3 regions of the Pseudomonas sp. MBLB4123 genome follow, and region 3 is predicted to be linked to each of the others. Evidence: riboswitches for the same ligand, from Rfam matches in the RefSeq annotation. Region 3 holds a riboswitch; each other region holds the start of a gene.
What was found. A riboswitch is a leader RNA that binds a small molecule or an ion and turns the genes downstream of it on or off. The one in region 3 is predicted to bind cobalamin.
Positions count from the first base shown of each region.

Region 1: linked by a shared signal. The riboswitch ahead of btuB (TonB-dependent vitamin B12 receptor) and the one ahead of ACSX1C_RS18825 (TonB-dependent receptor family protein) in region 3 are both predicted to bind cobalamin.
Region 2: linked by a shared signal. The riboswitch ahead of ACSX1C_RS02255 (cobaltochelatase subunit CobN) and the one ahead of ACSX1C_RS18825 (TonB-dependent receptor family protein) in region 3 are both predicted to bind cobalamin.

Region 1 covers NZ_CP196711.1:453,385-458,391, reverse strand. The annotation lists gene cobO (cob(I)yrinic acid a,c-diamide adenosyltransferase) at 1-336, opposite strand, end outside; gene ACSX1C_RS02275 (hypothetical protein) at 333-908, opposite strand; gene btuB (TonB-dependent vitamin B12 receptor) at 962-2,809, opposite strand; cobalamin riboswitch at 2,930-3,165, opposite strand; gene ACSX1C_RS02265 (DUF2149 domain-containing protein) at 3,230-3,529, opposite strand; gene ACSX1C_RS02260 (MotA/TolQ/ExbB proton channel family protein) at 3,507-3,983, opposite strand; gene ACSX1C_RS02255 (cobaltochelatase subunit CobN) at 3,986-5,007, opposite strand, start outside.
Region 2 covers NZ_CP196711.1:448,603-452,792, reverse strand. The annotation lists gene ACSX1C_RS02255 (cobaltochelatase subunit CobN) at 1-2,703, opposite strand, end outside; cobalamin riboswitch at 2,824-3,057, opposite strand; gene ACSX1C_RS02250 (GFA family protein) at 3,158-3,505, shown strand; tRNA gene ACSX1C_RS02245 (tRNA-Ala) at 3,566-3,641, opposite strand; gene ACSX1C_RS02240 (restriction endonuclease) at 3,709-4,086, opposite strand.
Region 3 covers NZ_CP196711.1:4,068,693-4,073,699, forward strand. The annotation lists gene ACSX1C_RS18825 (TonB-dependent receptor family protein) at 1-1,383, opposite strand, end outside; cobalamin riboswitch at 1,484-1,705, opposite strand; gene dxs (1-deoxy-D-xylulose-5-phosphate synthase) at 1,755-3,650, opposite strand; gene ispA ((2E,6E)-farnesyl diphosphate synthase) at 3,783-4,670, opposite strand; gene ACSX1C_RS18840 (exodeoxyribonuclease VII small subunit) at 4,667-4,909, opposite strand.

The DNA.
Region 1 (5,007 bases), 880 kb from region 3:
GGCCTTGCGGATGTCGCGCTGGCGGTCCTGGGTTTCCCAGGTGAAGCCCTCGCCCATCACGTGGTAGCTGACCTCCTCGGGGAAGCGGCGGAAGAAGGCCTCCTCGCCGGTGCTGGCGGCGCCCTTGATAAATTGCACGACCCCCACTTTCATCCCGTGGCCCAGGGCCCGGGCGACCATGCCGAAAGCCGAGCTGCTCTTGCCCTTGCCGTTGCCCGTGTGCACCAGCAGCAGGCCGTATTCGTCCTGGGCCTGGGCGATCTTCTCGTCGATCAGCGCCTTCTTGCGCGCCATGCGCGCCTTGTGCCGCGCGTCGCGCTCCATCGACTCGCTCATCCCTGCACCTCCGTGCGGCGCTGCGTCAGTTGCCAGGAGCGGGCTCCGACGTAGAGCAGCGCCGCCAGGCCGATATAGAGCGCCAGGTTACCCAGGTAGCGCGGGTAATAGACGGCGATGCGCTCGGCCAGCAGGGCCAGGCTCGGCTCGGCATAACGCCCGGAGAAGAACAGGAAGCCGCCGCCGGAGAACAGGTAGGCGACGAAGGCGCCCAGCGCCACGGTCGCCGCCAGCAGCGCCAGGCTCTGCAGGCTGTCGCGGTGCCAGCCGGCGTACAGGCGGCCAGCCAGCCACAGCGAGCCGTAGGCCGGCACCAGCAACCAGTAGGCCGGCGACAGGCACCAGTCGCTGACCCCGGCCCACTGCATGGCGGCGAAATCCAGCAGCGAGGCCTCGACGAACAGCGCCGGGAACACCCAGCGCGGCGTCAGCAGCACGCCGGCGAGGAAGAACACCGCCCAGGAGGCGCTGGGCAGGTTGACCGAGGCGAAGTGATGGCCGCGGGTCATGGCCAGCAACGCCGCCAGGGCGAGGCCGAGCAGCAGTTGCAGGGAGGGTGACAGCTTGGGCATGGGGGTTCTCCTGGTGAGGGCGCCGACGGGTCAGCCCGTCGGCGCCGGGGGGATTACAGCGCCTGGTAGCGCACCGTCAGGTAGAGCGCCTGGCCGGGCTGGTTGAAGCCCTCGGCGGTCTCGTAGTCGGCGTCCAGCAGGTTGGCCACGCGAGCCTGCAGGCGCCATTCGGGGTCGATGCGGTATTCGCCGCGCAGATCCAGGGTGGCGAAGCCGGACAGCTCCCTGGTGTTGGCCAGGTCGTCGTAGCGCTGGCCTTCGGCATGCAGGCTGGCACCGAGACTGAAGGCGCCGAGGCGGCGATCCAGCTCCAGGTTGAACAGCTGCTTGGCGCGGCGCGCCAGCTCGTTGCCATCGTTGGCCCCGGAAGAACGGTTCTCCGGTTCCAGCAGCGTGTAGTTGGCGCTCCAGTCCCAACCGAGCAGCTGGCTGGCCAGCACCAGCTCGACGCCGCGGATGCGCGCCTCGGCGACGTTGGCCGGCGCCCGGATGCTCGAATCGTAGGCGATCAGGTCGTCGATGACCGTGCGAAAGGCATTGATAGACCAGTGGCCCCAGGCGTGCTGGCCGGCCAGACCGGCCTCCAGACTCTTGGAGGTTTCCGCGTCCAGGTCCGGGTTGCCATAACCCGGGAAATACAACTCGTTGAAGGTCGGCGCCTTGAACGCGGTGCCGTAGCTCAGGGTCGCCCGCAAGGCATCGCTCAGGGCGTAGCCGTAGCCGAGGTTGCCGGTGTCGTGCTGGCCGAACTGCTGGTTGTCGTCGCGACGCAGCGCCAGCTGCCAGTCGTGCCGGCCCGCTTCGCCCAGGTACTGGGCGAAGGCGCCCTTGTTGTCCCGCGAGTCCTCGGCGTAGGCGGTGCTGCCGTTGACCTCGTCGTGCTGGTAGTCGGCGCCCAGGGTCAGGGTATGGCCGGGTGCCAGGCTCAGGTCGTTCTGCCAGCTGACGCTGTCGCGGCGGCTGTCGAAACGCGAGTAGAAGGCGCCGTCCTGGAAGGCATCGGACTTGTCTTCGCTGCGCCCGGCCTGCAGGGTCACCAGCCAGGGCTCCAGGGGGGCGAAGCGCGCGCGGGTGCCCAGCACATTCGACTCGCCGTCGGCATGGGCGTGGAAACCGCTGGTGCGCCGGCGGTTGACCTGGTCGTAGTCGTTGTGCGACTTGGCCCGCAGCAGATTGGCGTCCAGCTCCAGGCCGTTGGCGAAGCGGTAGCCGGCGCTGAGCGCGGCAGACAGGTTGCGGTAGCCGTCGGCATCGTCCTCATAGCCGCTGGCGTCCATCGGCTTGGCGTTGAGGCCGTCGGTGTCCGCACCGCTCACCCCCAGGCTGTACCAACCCTGGCCATCGCCACCGGTGACCCCGACGCTGCCGCTGTAGCTGTCGTGGGTGCCGTAACCGGCGGAGAAGAACGGCTTGGCGCCGGCGCCTGAGCCCTTGCGGGTGAAGATCTGGATCACCCCGCCTATGGCCTCGGAGCCGTACAGGCTGGACCGCGGCCCGCGTACCACCTCGATGCGCTCGATCAGCTCCAGCGGCAGGTCCTGCAGGGCCGTGGCGCCGGCGGTCACCGAGCCGACCTTGATGCCGTCGATCAGCACCAGTACATGGTCGGACTCGGTGCCGCGCATGAACAGCGAGGTGTGCTTGCCCGGACCGCCGTTGTTGGCGAAGGACAGGCCCGGCACGCGCTTGAGCAGTTCGGGCACCGAGGCCGCCTGGCTCCGCTCGATCTGCTCGCGATCGAATACCGTGACCGCCGCCAGGCTCTGCTCGGCGGTCTGCGCGGTGCGGGTGGCGGTCACCACCTGGTCCTGCAAACGGTTGGGCTCGCCCGCCTGGGCCTGGGAAATACTGGAAACGCCGCACAGCAGGGCCGCTGCCGGGGTCAGAAGGGACTTACTCATTGTATCTGCATGCTCCGTCGCACCCACCCGGGCGACTTAGGCCGATAAGGGCATACGGAGAGCAATGGACGGGCGGCTCGCCAACGACGCAGCCCACCCGCCAGACAACGCCCTCCGCGATGCCGTGGACTGCTACAGGCCGGTCTCCGGGCTCACGAGCGGCGATCCACCTGGGGATCGCCGGCCAGCGCACCTTCCCATGCCGGGGCACAGTGGTTGCAAAAGCGCTGGTTTGGCTCGTCTACCGTTGCGGGGGCAGCGTCGGAATTGCGGGCGTGAACACGCCGCGCGCACCGACTTCCCTGTTTCACCCCCGGACGCGCAGCGTCGGGGGCACCTGAAGCAAGGCGCGCAGGGTAGTGGCTCGGCGCGGCAACGTCAAACGACGGCGCATCGCCTGGAGCCGGCCCCTCCTGCGCCTCACTGGCCGATCAGGATCAGCTTGCCGGTCTGCGGGTCGCGATAGACCTGACCGACGCTCTCCAACCCCTCGCCGCCCTGGCCCTTGAGGCTGTCGGGCAGGGCCGGCAGCTCGCGGCCGCGCTCAACCGGCAGCGGCTGCCGGCGCGCCTCGAGCCGGGTCAGCAGGTCGGTCTGCGCCACCAGCGCGGCGATCAGGCCGCAGGCGAACACCAGCACCACGTCGACCAGATTGGCCAACGGGCCGAGGGGGTCGTCGTCGCCCGCGGCGAAACGGCTAGAGCGCCAGCGCCGGCTCATCGGCCCGCTCCTCGCCCGCCCGGGCCTCGCACCGGTCCAGCAGCTCGTCGTACCAGCGCCGGCGCAGGCGCCCCAGGCCGAAGCCGAGCAGCCCGGCGAGCAGGCCGAACACCGTGGTGTCGAAGGCCACTCGCATGGCCACGCTGAGGATCTGCACATTGCCCTCGCCCAGGGCCGCCAGCCCGGGCCCCAGGGGGATCAGGGTGCCCATCAGGCCGAGCATGGGGCCGATGCGGGCGATCAGGTCGGCGCGGTCCAGGCGCCGGCGCGCGCGCCGCTCGATCTCCGCGACCGGCAAGACGCGCCAGCGGGCCAGGCCGCCGCAGCGCTCGCCGACGGCCACCCCGCAATCCCACACCGCCACGGCCAGCAGGGCGAACAGGCCGAGGGTGACCGGCTGCAGCAGCCAGCCGACCAGCAGGTGCAGCCAGGTGAATACTTGACTGTCGAACATCCTTAACCTCCTACCGAAATACGTGGACCGCGGCCGCGCCAGACGCCCAGGGCGAGCAGGCCGGCCAGCAGCGCCAGGGCGAACCAGAATGCCTGGCTCAGGGCTTGGGGCTCGCCTTGGGCGGCGCCCGATTCGGCGGCGGGCTCGGCCTGCGGCGCCTGGATCTCGCTGAGAGTGTTCGGCGCCGGCGCCGGCTCGTACTGGATGCGCGCCGCCTGCAGGCGCTGCTGCAGGGCTGTGCGCAGCTCATCCGGCAGCTGCGGCAGCAGCCACTGCAGCATCGGGTGATCCGGCCGGGTGTGGCCGCTGCCGGGCAGGCCGTGGGCGACCACCAGGCGGGCGAACTGTTCGCCGAGCTGCTGGCGGGTGGCCGCGTCGGCCTGCCAGAACTCCTTGTGGATGGCCACCAACATGATCGCCAGCATGTTGCTCTTCACGTGCACGTTGGCGCCCTGCTCGAGGAAGTCGTCCAGGCCGACGTCGTAGCGGTCGTCGACATACACCGCCTTGACCTCCTCCCAGGCGCTGCCCTTGATGATCTCCGGGTTGGTCACCTGCCAACCCCAGAGGTATTCGAGGAACTCGCTGCCCATGGTCCGCGCGCCGGCGTAGTCGTGCTGCATCAGCGCCTCGATCCAGGCCGGGTTGAGGAAGCGCCCGCGCAGCTCGGCCAGCAGCGCCTGCTGCAGCGGCTCCAGGCGCACCCGCGCCGGGTCGTTGTGCCAGCTGACGAAGTTCTCCGGGGTGCTGCCGGAGACCTGCTCCACCGCCAGGCTCAGGCCGCCCAGGTAATCGAAGGAGTCGTTGTTGTCGAGCAGGCCGTAGAGGTTGCTGGAACGGCCGAGGTAGGTGCGGCGCACCGTCTTGAGGTTGTCGCGGAACACCTCCTGCACCGGCTCGCCCTGGTGGCGCAGGCCGTAGGCGTGGCCGAGGCGGCTGACATAGGCCTGGGCCAGCTCGCCGCGCTGCTGCCAGCTGCCGGAGCGCTCCACCAGACGATTGATGCCGGCGCCATAGGCCCCCG
Region 2 (4,190 bases), 880 kb from region 3:
CTGCGGCGTGCGGATCGGGTCGTTGCCCTTGCCGGGGGCGACGAAGCCGCCGTCCAGGGCGCGCAGCAGCGCCGCCATCTCGGCCGCCGGCGAGTCGACCAGGGCCTGGCGATGGCCCGCCCCGGCGGCGCCCATGGAGGTCAGCAGGGTCTGCACCGCCTCGGGCCGCCAGGGCTTGCCGAACACGTGCAGGCCCATGGGCATGAAGCGTTCCTGGATGTTGGTCAGGTAATGGCCGACCTCGTGCACCAGCAGGTCGTCATCGACCTGCTCGAAGTCGATGCCGCGGGTGACCAGCACCTCGGCCATGGATTCGCGCAGCTCCGGCTCCAGGCCGGCACTGCCGATCAGGCGCTTGATCTCGGCGATGGTGGCGCGCCGTGCCGGCCCCTCGCCCTGGCCGGCACCGGCCTCGAAACTCTCGATCAGCTGGCGCAGCTTGAGCAGGTCGTCGTACAGCGGCGTGGCCACCAGCGGCGGAGTCAGGTGGTCGATCATCACCGCCAGGCCGCGGCGCTTGGCCTGGATGCCCTCGCCGACCCCGTCGACTATGTAGGGGTAGATGCTCGGCAGGTCGCCGAGTATCTGCGTCGGATAGTCCTCGTCGCTCAGGCCCGCCCGCCGCCGCGGCAGGAACTCGTAGGTGGAGTGGCGGCCGAGGTGGATCAGCGCGTCGGCACGGAAACCCTCGCGCAGCCAGTGGTAGAAGGCCAGGTACTGATGCGGCGGCGGAAACACCAGGTTGGCGTGCAGCAGCTCCTCGTCCACCTCCCAGCCGCGCGGCGGCTGCGGGCCGACGAACACCTTGCCGAAGCGCAGCCCCGGCAGCAGCAGGCGGCCGTCGTGGACCATCACCCGCCCCGGGCCCTCGCCCCAGCCGCGCAGGCCCTCGATGCCGGTCGCCGCCAGCGCCGCGATCAGTCGCTCGGCCTGGGCCCAGTCGGCCTGGGTCGGCTGCGCCACGGCCGCCCGGTACAGCGCCTCGAGCTGCGCCAGCAGGTCCAGGGCGCGGGCCCGCGCCGGGTGCTCGACGCCATCGAGCACGTGGTGCAGCTCGCTGGAGCCGCTGGCCAGGATACCTGCGGCGATCTGCAGCTCGGAGGCCGCCAGGGCCCGGCGCAGCTGGGCGTGCCAGTAACCCAGGGGGCCCTGGACCATCTCCGCCTGCAGCGCGGCCGGCAGCGTGGCGAACCAGTCGCGGTATTCCTCAGCGCCCAGGCTCTGCACCTTGCCGGCCATCTCGGCCAGGGCGTCGCCCTGCTCCGGCAGGTTGACGCCGCGCTCCTGCAGCAGTTCGAGCAGCGCCGCGGGGCTGTCCGGCAGCGGCCCGGTGTCGTAGCCCTCGGCCTGCAGGCGCTGGAGGATGTGCCACAGCGACTGCGGCACGTCGAGGTTGTCCGCGCCGATGTTGTGCCGCCCCGGCGGGTGGTTGTAGTAGACGATCGCCAGGCGCTTGTCGGCGTTGGCCGTGCGCTGCAGGTGTCGCCAGCGCTGGATGCGCGCGCTCATCGCGGCGACCTGGTGCGGCAGCGGCTCGCCGATGGCGAAGCGGATGCCGGACAGCGGGTCGAGCTGGCGCTCGCGCCAGGCCGCCAGCACCATGGCCTGGCTGGTGCCTTGCAGCTCCGGCATGGCCAGCTGGTAGTGCACCTTGTCGCGCGCCAGGCCGTCGCTGGACAGCTGCCAGGCCGCCTCGCTGCGGTCCTCCAGGCGCAGGCCCTTGAGTACCGGCACGTTCAGCTCGCCGAGCAGCTCGGTGACCTGCTCGCGGTGCTCGCCGCCGCCGATGACGAAGTCCTGCAGGGCGACCACCGCCGCCAACGGCGGGTGCTCGCCCTCCTTGAGCCAGCGCACCGCCTGCAGGGAGCCCGCGCCCCAGTTGGCGAACAGGCTGACGCAGGCCAGACCGGCCTCGCCCAGGGTCCGGCACAGCGCATCGTTGAGCGCCTGGTCGCCGGCGCGGTCGGCGCGCCCGTGGTCGACCAGCGCCACCAGGGCGTCGCCGCGCCAGCGCAGCTGCTCGGCGCTGCGCAGCTCGCCGTCCTGGTAGAAGCGCAGCGGCGCCCGCTCCCTGGCCGGTGCCACCGCCACCTCGGCGTCCACCCGCGCCGCCAGCCAGGCGAGCAGACCGGCGATGTTCTCGCTGCCGCCGGCCAGCCAGTAGCTGCGCGCGCTCAGCCAGTCGGCCTGGCGCGGGTGTTCGCGCTGCTGCGCCTGCAGCCAGGGGGCCAGCGCCCCGCCCGGCTTGGCCGCGCCCAGGCGCTCGGCCTCTTCGCGGGAGGCGAACAGCGGCCGGCCGGCGGCGCGGCTGAGCTGCACCAGGCCATGGTCGCTGTGCAGGACGAACAGCTCGGCGGCTGCCGCCCGGCCCAGCAGGGGCCGCAGACGCTCCACCTCGGCGCCGAAGATGCCGGCGCCGAACAGCACCTGGCCCGCATCCAGCCACTGCGCCAGGGCGGCATCGTCCAGCTCGGCCAGCTGCTCGGGGGTCCGCGCGCTGACCCGCTGGCCGGGATACTGGCGCTGGAACTGGGCGACCGCCGCGGCGAACTCGGCGGCGCTGTAGGCGGAGACGATGGCGTTGATCTGCGCCGCACCGGCCAGCGGCGCGCTCAGCGCCAGGCAGGCGGCCAAGGCCAGGCGCCGGCTCAGGGAAAGGGCGCGCGTCAGGAAGGACGCAGGCCGTGGAAGGGACATGCTCATGTCGTAATAGCTCCGCCGCGCTCACCCGCGCGGCCCAGACCGCAAGAGGCAGACGGAGGAACGACGACGCATGGGCCACGACAAGGGCGCGGCCCACCCGCCGGACAACGCCCTCCGCGATGCCGTGGACTGCGACAGGCCGGTCTCCGGGCTCACGAGCGGCGATCCATCTGGAGGATCGCCGGTCCGCGCACCTTCCCGTGCCGAGGCACAGTGGTAAAAAGCGCGGGTTTGACTCGTCTACCGTTGCGGGGGCAGCGTCGGCATGGTTGGCGTGAATACGCCGAACGCACCGACTTCCCTGTTTCACCCCTCGAGCACGCGGCTGGGGGCACCTGTTGCAAGGCGCGCAGGGTAGAGACAGGCCGGCGGGGCGTCAATGCATGGGGGCGCCCGATGCCTGCCGCAACGGGAGCTAAGCTTCTACCTCCCCTTACTCGTCAGGAGCGTTGCGATGAAATACCGAGGAAGCTGTCACTGCGGCCAGGTGGCGTTCGAGGTGGAGGGCGAGATCGCCGGGGCCATGGCCTGCAACTGTTCGATCTGCCAGCGCAAGGGTGCCTTGCTGTGGTTCGTCCCGCGGGACCGGCTGAGCCTGCTGACCCCGGACAGCGACGCCGCCACCTACAGCTTCAACAAGCATGTGATCCAGCACCGCTTCTGCCCGCGCTGCGGCATCCACCCCTTCGGCGAAGGCACCGACCCCAAGGGCAATGCCATGGCGGCGATCAATATCCGCTGCCTGGAAGGCATCGACCTGGACGCCGTGCCGGTTCAGCAGTTCGACGGCAGGGCGCTGTAGAGCGGCCACAGTCGCACCGGAGACAAAAAAGCCAGGCCGCCGGGGCCTGGCTTTCCGACTTGGTGGACCGAAGGAGGATCGAACTCCCGACCTCCGCATTGCGAACGCGGCGCTCTCCCAGCTGAGCTATCGGCCCTTGATGGGGTTGAATCTAGCCTCCTGCGCCGCACCCGACAACTGCCGCCGCGTATTCACCGACGCCCTCACAGATCCTCGGGCAGGGCCGCGGTCCAGATGCGCTTGAGCGGCAGCTCGGACTTGATGCCTTCATCCAACGTGTCGTAGTGCAGGAACAGCTGCTCCAGCAGGTCGTCCTGGTTCCACAGGCGCAGACGGAAGAAGCTGGAGGCCAGCTCCTTCTGCACGTTGCTGCGGTAGCCGCCCCAGGCGACGAACAGGCCCTGGCCGGCGTTGAACTTGCTCATGGCGCCGAGCAGCTTGTCCACCGTGGGGCGGTCGATCAGGCCGGTGCCGGACTTCACCTCCACGCACAGGTTCTGCCCGCCGAAGCCCATCAAGCCGTTGCTGGCCAGGATATCCACGCCGCCGTCGGCACCATCACTTGTGCGTCTGTATTCCAAAACTGGCCGAAAACTCCTGTTTAGCGGTAGCCGTCGATGAATAGTGATTGCACCAGCTCTCCAAGCTCCCACTAGGCAGTCTTTGGTTGTCACCAGTCTGAATT
Region 3 (5,007 bases):
CAGCTGGTAGCGCTGCACGGCATCCTGCCATTCGATCCCGCCTTCCCATGACACCCCCGTCTGCGGCTCGAGGAAGCGAGTGCCGGGAGAGGTGAAGCCGTTGTCGTCGACGTTGGCGAAGCGCAGTACGTCCTCGCGCTTGAGAAACAGGCGGGTGTGGGTATCGGCTTGCCAGCTCAGGCCCAGGCTGGTGCTGTCCTCCCGATCGGTGTGACGCAGGCCAAGACCTTGATTGCGATCCTCCGCCTCGCTGGCGCGATAGCCCAGGGTCAGGGTCAACTCGTGGCCCAGGGGCTGGCTGAGCTGGCTGTACCAGTCGCGCAGGGTCTGGCGGAAGCGGGTGGTGCCGAAGGCGGACGCCAGTTCGTAGTCGCTGGTGATGTGGTCGTGGCCGAGCAGCCATTCGCTGCGCCCGAGCGCGCTGTCCCAGTGCGCGGTCAGGCGTGGACTCAGGGTCTCGACGCGGGTGCCCTGGGTGAAGGGGGCGGAGAGGAAGCCTACGCTGTCGCTGTCGCGGTAGCTGTAGTCGAAGTCGGCCGTCCAGGTGTCATCGAGTGCCTGGCGGGCGGCGAAGCGATTGACCTGGGTCTTGCTGTCGCTGAAGTCCCGCGGTTTGAAGCTGGTCTTGCGGTCGGCGCGGCGCTGGTTCTCGCTCAGGGCGCCGGGCAAGCGCAACTCGTCATCGATGGTTTGGTACTCGGCCAGCAGCCAGCCGCCCTCGTGGTCGTGACGTAAGCGGGCGAAGGCGTTGCTGTAGCTGGCGTGGTTGTTGTCGCGGTAGCCGTCGGCATGCCGCGCTTCGCCGTTGGCGTAGAGCGAGAAACCGCCGCCCAGTTGGCGGAAGGCATGACCACGATAGGCTTCCAGGTCATGGCTGCCGTGACTGGTCTCCACATAGGCTTCGTTCTCCAACGGGGTGCGGGTGATGATGTTGACCACCCCGCCGACGGCCTGGTCGCCGTAAAGAATGCTGCCGGCACCGCGAATGATCTCGATGCGCTCGATATTGGCCAGGGGCACGCTGTTGAGATCGGCTGCCTGCTGGCTGGGGTTGTTCAGGCGTCGGCCGTCGACCAGCACCAGGCTGTTGTTGGCCGCGTTCTCGCCGAAACCGCGCAGGCTGATGGCGACTCGGTTGCCGTCGCCGAGGGTGTCGCGGATCTGCAGGCCGGCCTGGGTGCGCAACACTTCCACCAGGCTGCTGGCGGCACTGGTTTCGATCTGCTTGCGGGTGATCACCGCCACGCTGCTAGGCGCGGGAGTGCTTAGTGGAGTGCCGCGGGTCACCACCAGCGGCGGCGCCTGATAGGGTTCGGCGGGACTTGCGGCCTGGGTCAGGCCGGGCGTCAGGGTCACGGCCAGGGCGAGGCGGGACAGTTTCATCGATCAATCCTCAAAAGTTAGAAGTCTTTCGAGGAGGGCAGGGACAAGCACGGGCGAGGAGGCGGCCGCCGGTGCTTGACGGTGATGCCCTCCGCAACACCAGTCAGATCGCGCCGAGGCAGGTCTCCGGGCTGCCGACTGGGGTCTTCCCACCTTCCCGGGCGAGCCCAGTGGTGTGTCGGGAAAACCCGTGCTCGCAGGCGAGCACCGTCGGTTACCGTTGCGGGGGCAGCGCAGGCCTTGTGGCGGTCGAACTGGCCGGCCACGCACCTGCTTCCCTTTTCACGCGGTTGTTACCGCGACCTCGGACAAACGAAGCGCCGCGCAGCATCAGCGCCGCGGCGGCTAATACAATGCAGCCTGTCGACTGCTCAGCCCTGCAGCCTGGTCAGGCGCTGGCGCACCGATTCCTCGATGCCGGCGGCGTCCAGGCCGCACTCGGCGAGCATCTGCGCCGGCTTGGCGTGTTCGACGTAGTAGTCCGGCAGGCCCAGGTGCAGCACCGGCTTGAGCAGGTTCTCCTGGGCCAGGAACTCGCTGACCGCGCTGCCGGCGCCGCCCATGATGCTGTTTTCCTCGACGGTCACCAGCAGCTCGTGTTCGGCCGCCAGCTGGCGCACCAGGGCCTCGTCCAGGGGTTTGACGAAGCGCATGTCCACCACCGTGGCGTCCAGCGCCTCGCCAACCTTCAGCGCCTCGGCCAGTTGCACGCCGAATACCAGCAGGGCGACCCGGCTGCCCTGGCGACGGACCACGCCCTTGCCGATCTCCAGGGGTTCCAGGCCCGGTTCGGTGGGGGCGTTGGGGCCGCTGCCGCGCGGGTAGCGCACCGCCGCCGGGCCCAGGTGCCGGTAGCCGGTAGTGAGCATGCGGCGCAGCTCGTTCTCGTCGCTGGGGGTCATCACCAGCATCCCGGGGATGCAGCGCAGGTAGGACAGGTCGAAGCTGCCGGCGTGGGTCGGGCCGTCCTCGCCGACCAGGCCGGCGCGGTCGATGGCGAACAGCACGTCGAGATTCTGCACCGCCACGTCGTGGATCAGCTGGTCGTAGGCGCGCTGGAGGAAGGTCGAGTAGATCGCCACCACCGGCTTGGCGCCGTCGCAGGCCATGCCGGCGGCCAGGGTCACGGCGTGCTGCTCGGCGATGGCCACATCGAAGTAGCGCTCGGGGTAGCGTTCGCTGAAGGCCACCAGGTCCGAGCCTTCCTTCATCGCCGGGGTGATGCCGACCAGGCGCCGGTCCTGCGCGGCCATGTCGCACAGCCACTGGCCGAACACGCTGGAGTACTTCGGCCCCCCGGCTTTCTTCGGCGCGGCCTTGGCGTCTATCGGTTCCAGCTTGGTGATGGCGTGGTAGCCGATCGGGTCGACCTCGGCGGGGGCGAAGCCCTTGCCCTTCTTGGTGATCACGTGGAGGAACTGCGGGCCTTCCAGGTCGCGCATGTTACGCAGGGTGGCGAGTAGGGTCGGCAGGTCGTGGCCGTCGATCGGGCCGATGTAGTTCCAGCCCAGTTCCTCGAACAGGGTGCCGGGTACCAGCATGCCCTTGGCGTGTTCCTCGGTCTTGCGGGCGATCTCCCAGGCCCCGGGCAGGCGCGACAGCACCTTCTTGCTGCCCTCGCGCATGCTCGCGTAGGTGCGGCTGGAGAGCAGCTTGGCCAGGTAGTTGGACAGGCCGCCGACGTTGCGCGAGATCGACATGTCGTTGTCGTTGAGCACCACCAGCATGTTGGCCCCCACGTCGGAGGCGTGGTTCAACGCCTCGAAGGCCATGCCGGCGGTCAGCGCGCCGTCGCCGATCACCGCCACCGACTTGCGCGTGCTGCCCTGCATGCGGGCGGCGATGGCCATACCCAGGGCGGCGCTGATGCTGGTGCTGGAGTGGCCGACGCCGAAGGTGTCGTACTCGCTCTCGCTGCGCCGCGGGAAGGCGGCGATGCCGTCCTTCTGGCGCAGGCTGTTCATCTGCTCGCGGCGCCCGGTGAGGATCTTGTGCGGATAGGCCTGGTGGCCGACGTCCCACACCAAACGGTCGTCCGGGGTGTCGAAGACGTAGTGCAGGGCGATGGTCAGCTCGATCACCCCGAGGCCGGCGCCGAAGTGCCCGCCGGTCTGGCCGACCGTGTAGAGCAGGTACTGGCGCAGCTCGTCGGCCAGGGCCTCCAGTTCGGCCTCGCCCAGGCGCCGCAGTTCGTCCGGCGTGTTCGCGCGGTCGAGCAGGGGCGTCAGCGGGCGCTCGCGGGGAATCTCATCGAAGGTCGTCGGCATCGGGCGAATCGTTATAGGCAAAAAGATGCGGCAGTTTACCCGAAAGCGATGCCAGGCTTTAAGCCATAAGTCCGTGGCGTCGGGGGAGTCGGCCCAGCCCCATGGGCGGGCGCCGGACGGCCGGCGCCTGCCTCAGTGGCGCCGTGCGACTATATAGCGGGCCAGCTCGCGCAGCGGCTCGGCGCCGCTGTCGAACGGGCGCAGGGCATGCAGGGCCTGGTCGCGCAGCTCCAGGGCGTAGGCCTTGGCCTGTTCGAGGCCGAGCAGGGCCGGGTAGGTCGGCTTGTGGTTGGCCTGGTCCTTGCCCTGGGTCTTGCCCAGGGTGGCGGTGTCGCTCTCCACGTCGAGGATGTCGTCCTGCACCTGGAACGCCAGGCCGATGGCTCGGGCGTAGGCCTGCAGGGCCAGCAGGGCACGCTCGTCGGCGCGGCCGCTGGCCAGGGCGCCGAGGTGCACGCTGGCCTCGATCAGGGCGCCGGTCTTGTGCCGGTGCATGGATTCCAGGGCCGCCTGGTCGAGGCGCTGGCCGACCGAGCCGAGGTCGATGGCCTGGCCGCCGACCATGCCCGCGGGGCCTGCGGCCTGGGCCAGGCAGGCGACCATCGCCAGGCGCAGTTCGGCGGCGTGCGGGTTGCAGCGCTCGTCGGCGAGCACCGCGAAGGCCAGGCTCTGCAGGCCGTCGCCGGCGAGGATGGCACTGGCTTCGTCGAAGGCCTTGTGGGTGGTGGGCTGGCCGCGGCGCAGGTCGTCGTCGTCCATCGCCGGCAGGTCGTCGTGGACCAGGGAGTAGGCATGGATCAGCTCCACCGCGCAGGCGGCGCCGTCGGCCTGCTGGGCCTCGCCGCCGAGGGCCTCGCAGGCGGCGTAGACCAGCAGCGGGCGCACCCGCTTGCCGCCGTTGACCACGCTGTAGCGCATGGCCTGGTAGAGCCGTTGCAGCGCTTCGCTGGGTGGCTGCAGCAGGTCGTTCAGTGCGGCATCGACGCGCCTTTGGCACTGCGCCTGGTAGTCCGCGATCATGCCGGCCGCTCCGGGTCGAAGGGCGCCTGCTCCAGTTCGCCATCGCGCTCCAGGAGCATCTGCACCTTCTGTTCGGCCTGGGTCAGGGCGGCCTGGCAGTCGCGGGTCAGGCGGATGCCCTGCTCGAAGGCGGTCAGCGAATCTTCCAGCGACAGCTCGCCGCTTTCCAGGCGTTCGACCAGGTTCTGCAGGTCGGTGAGGGACTGCTCGAAGTCGAGCGCGGCTTTCTTGCGGGCCATGGCGGACGGTCTCTGGCGGGGGCTCTGGCAGGGTGTGTAACCGCCGCGACACTAGCAGAGCGGCGGCCTGCGGGCAAACCGGCCGGTCCTGTCTGGCC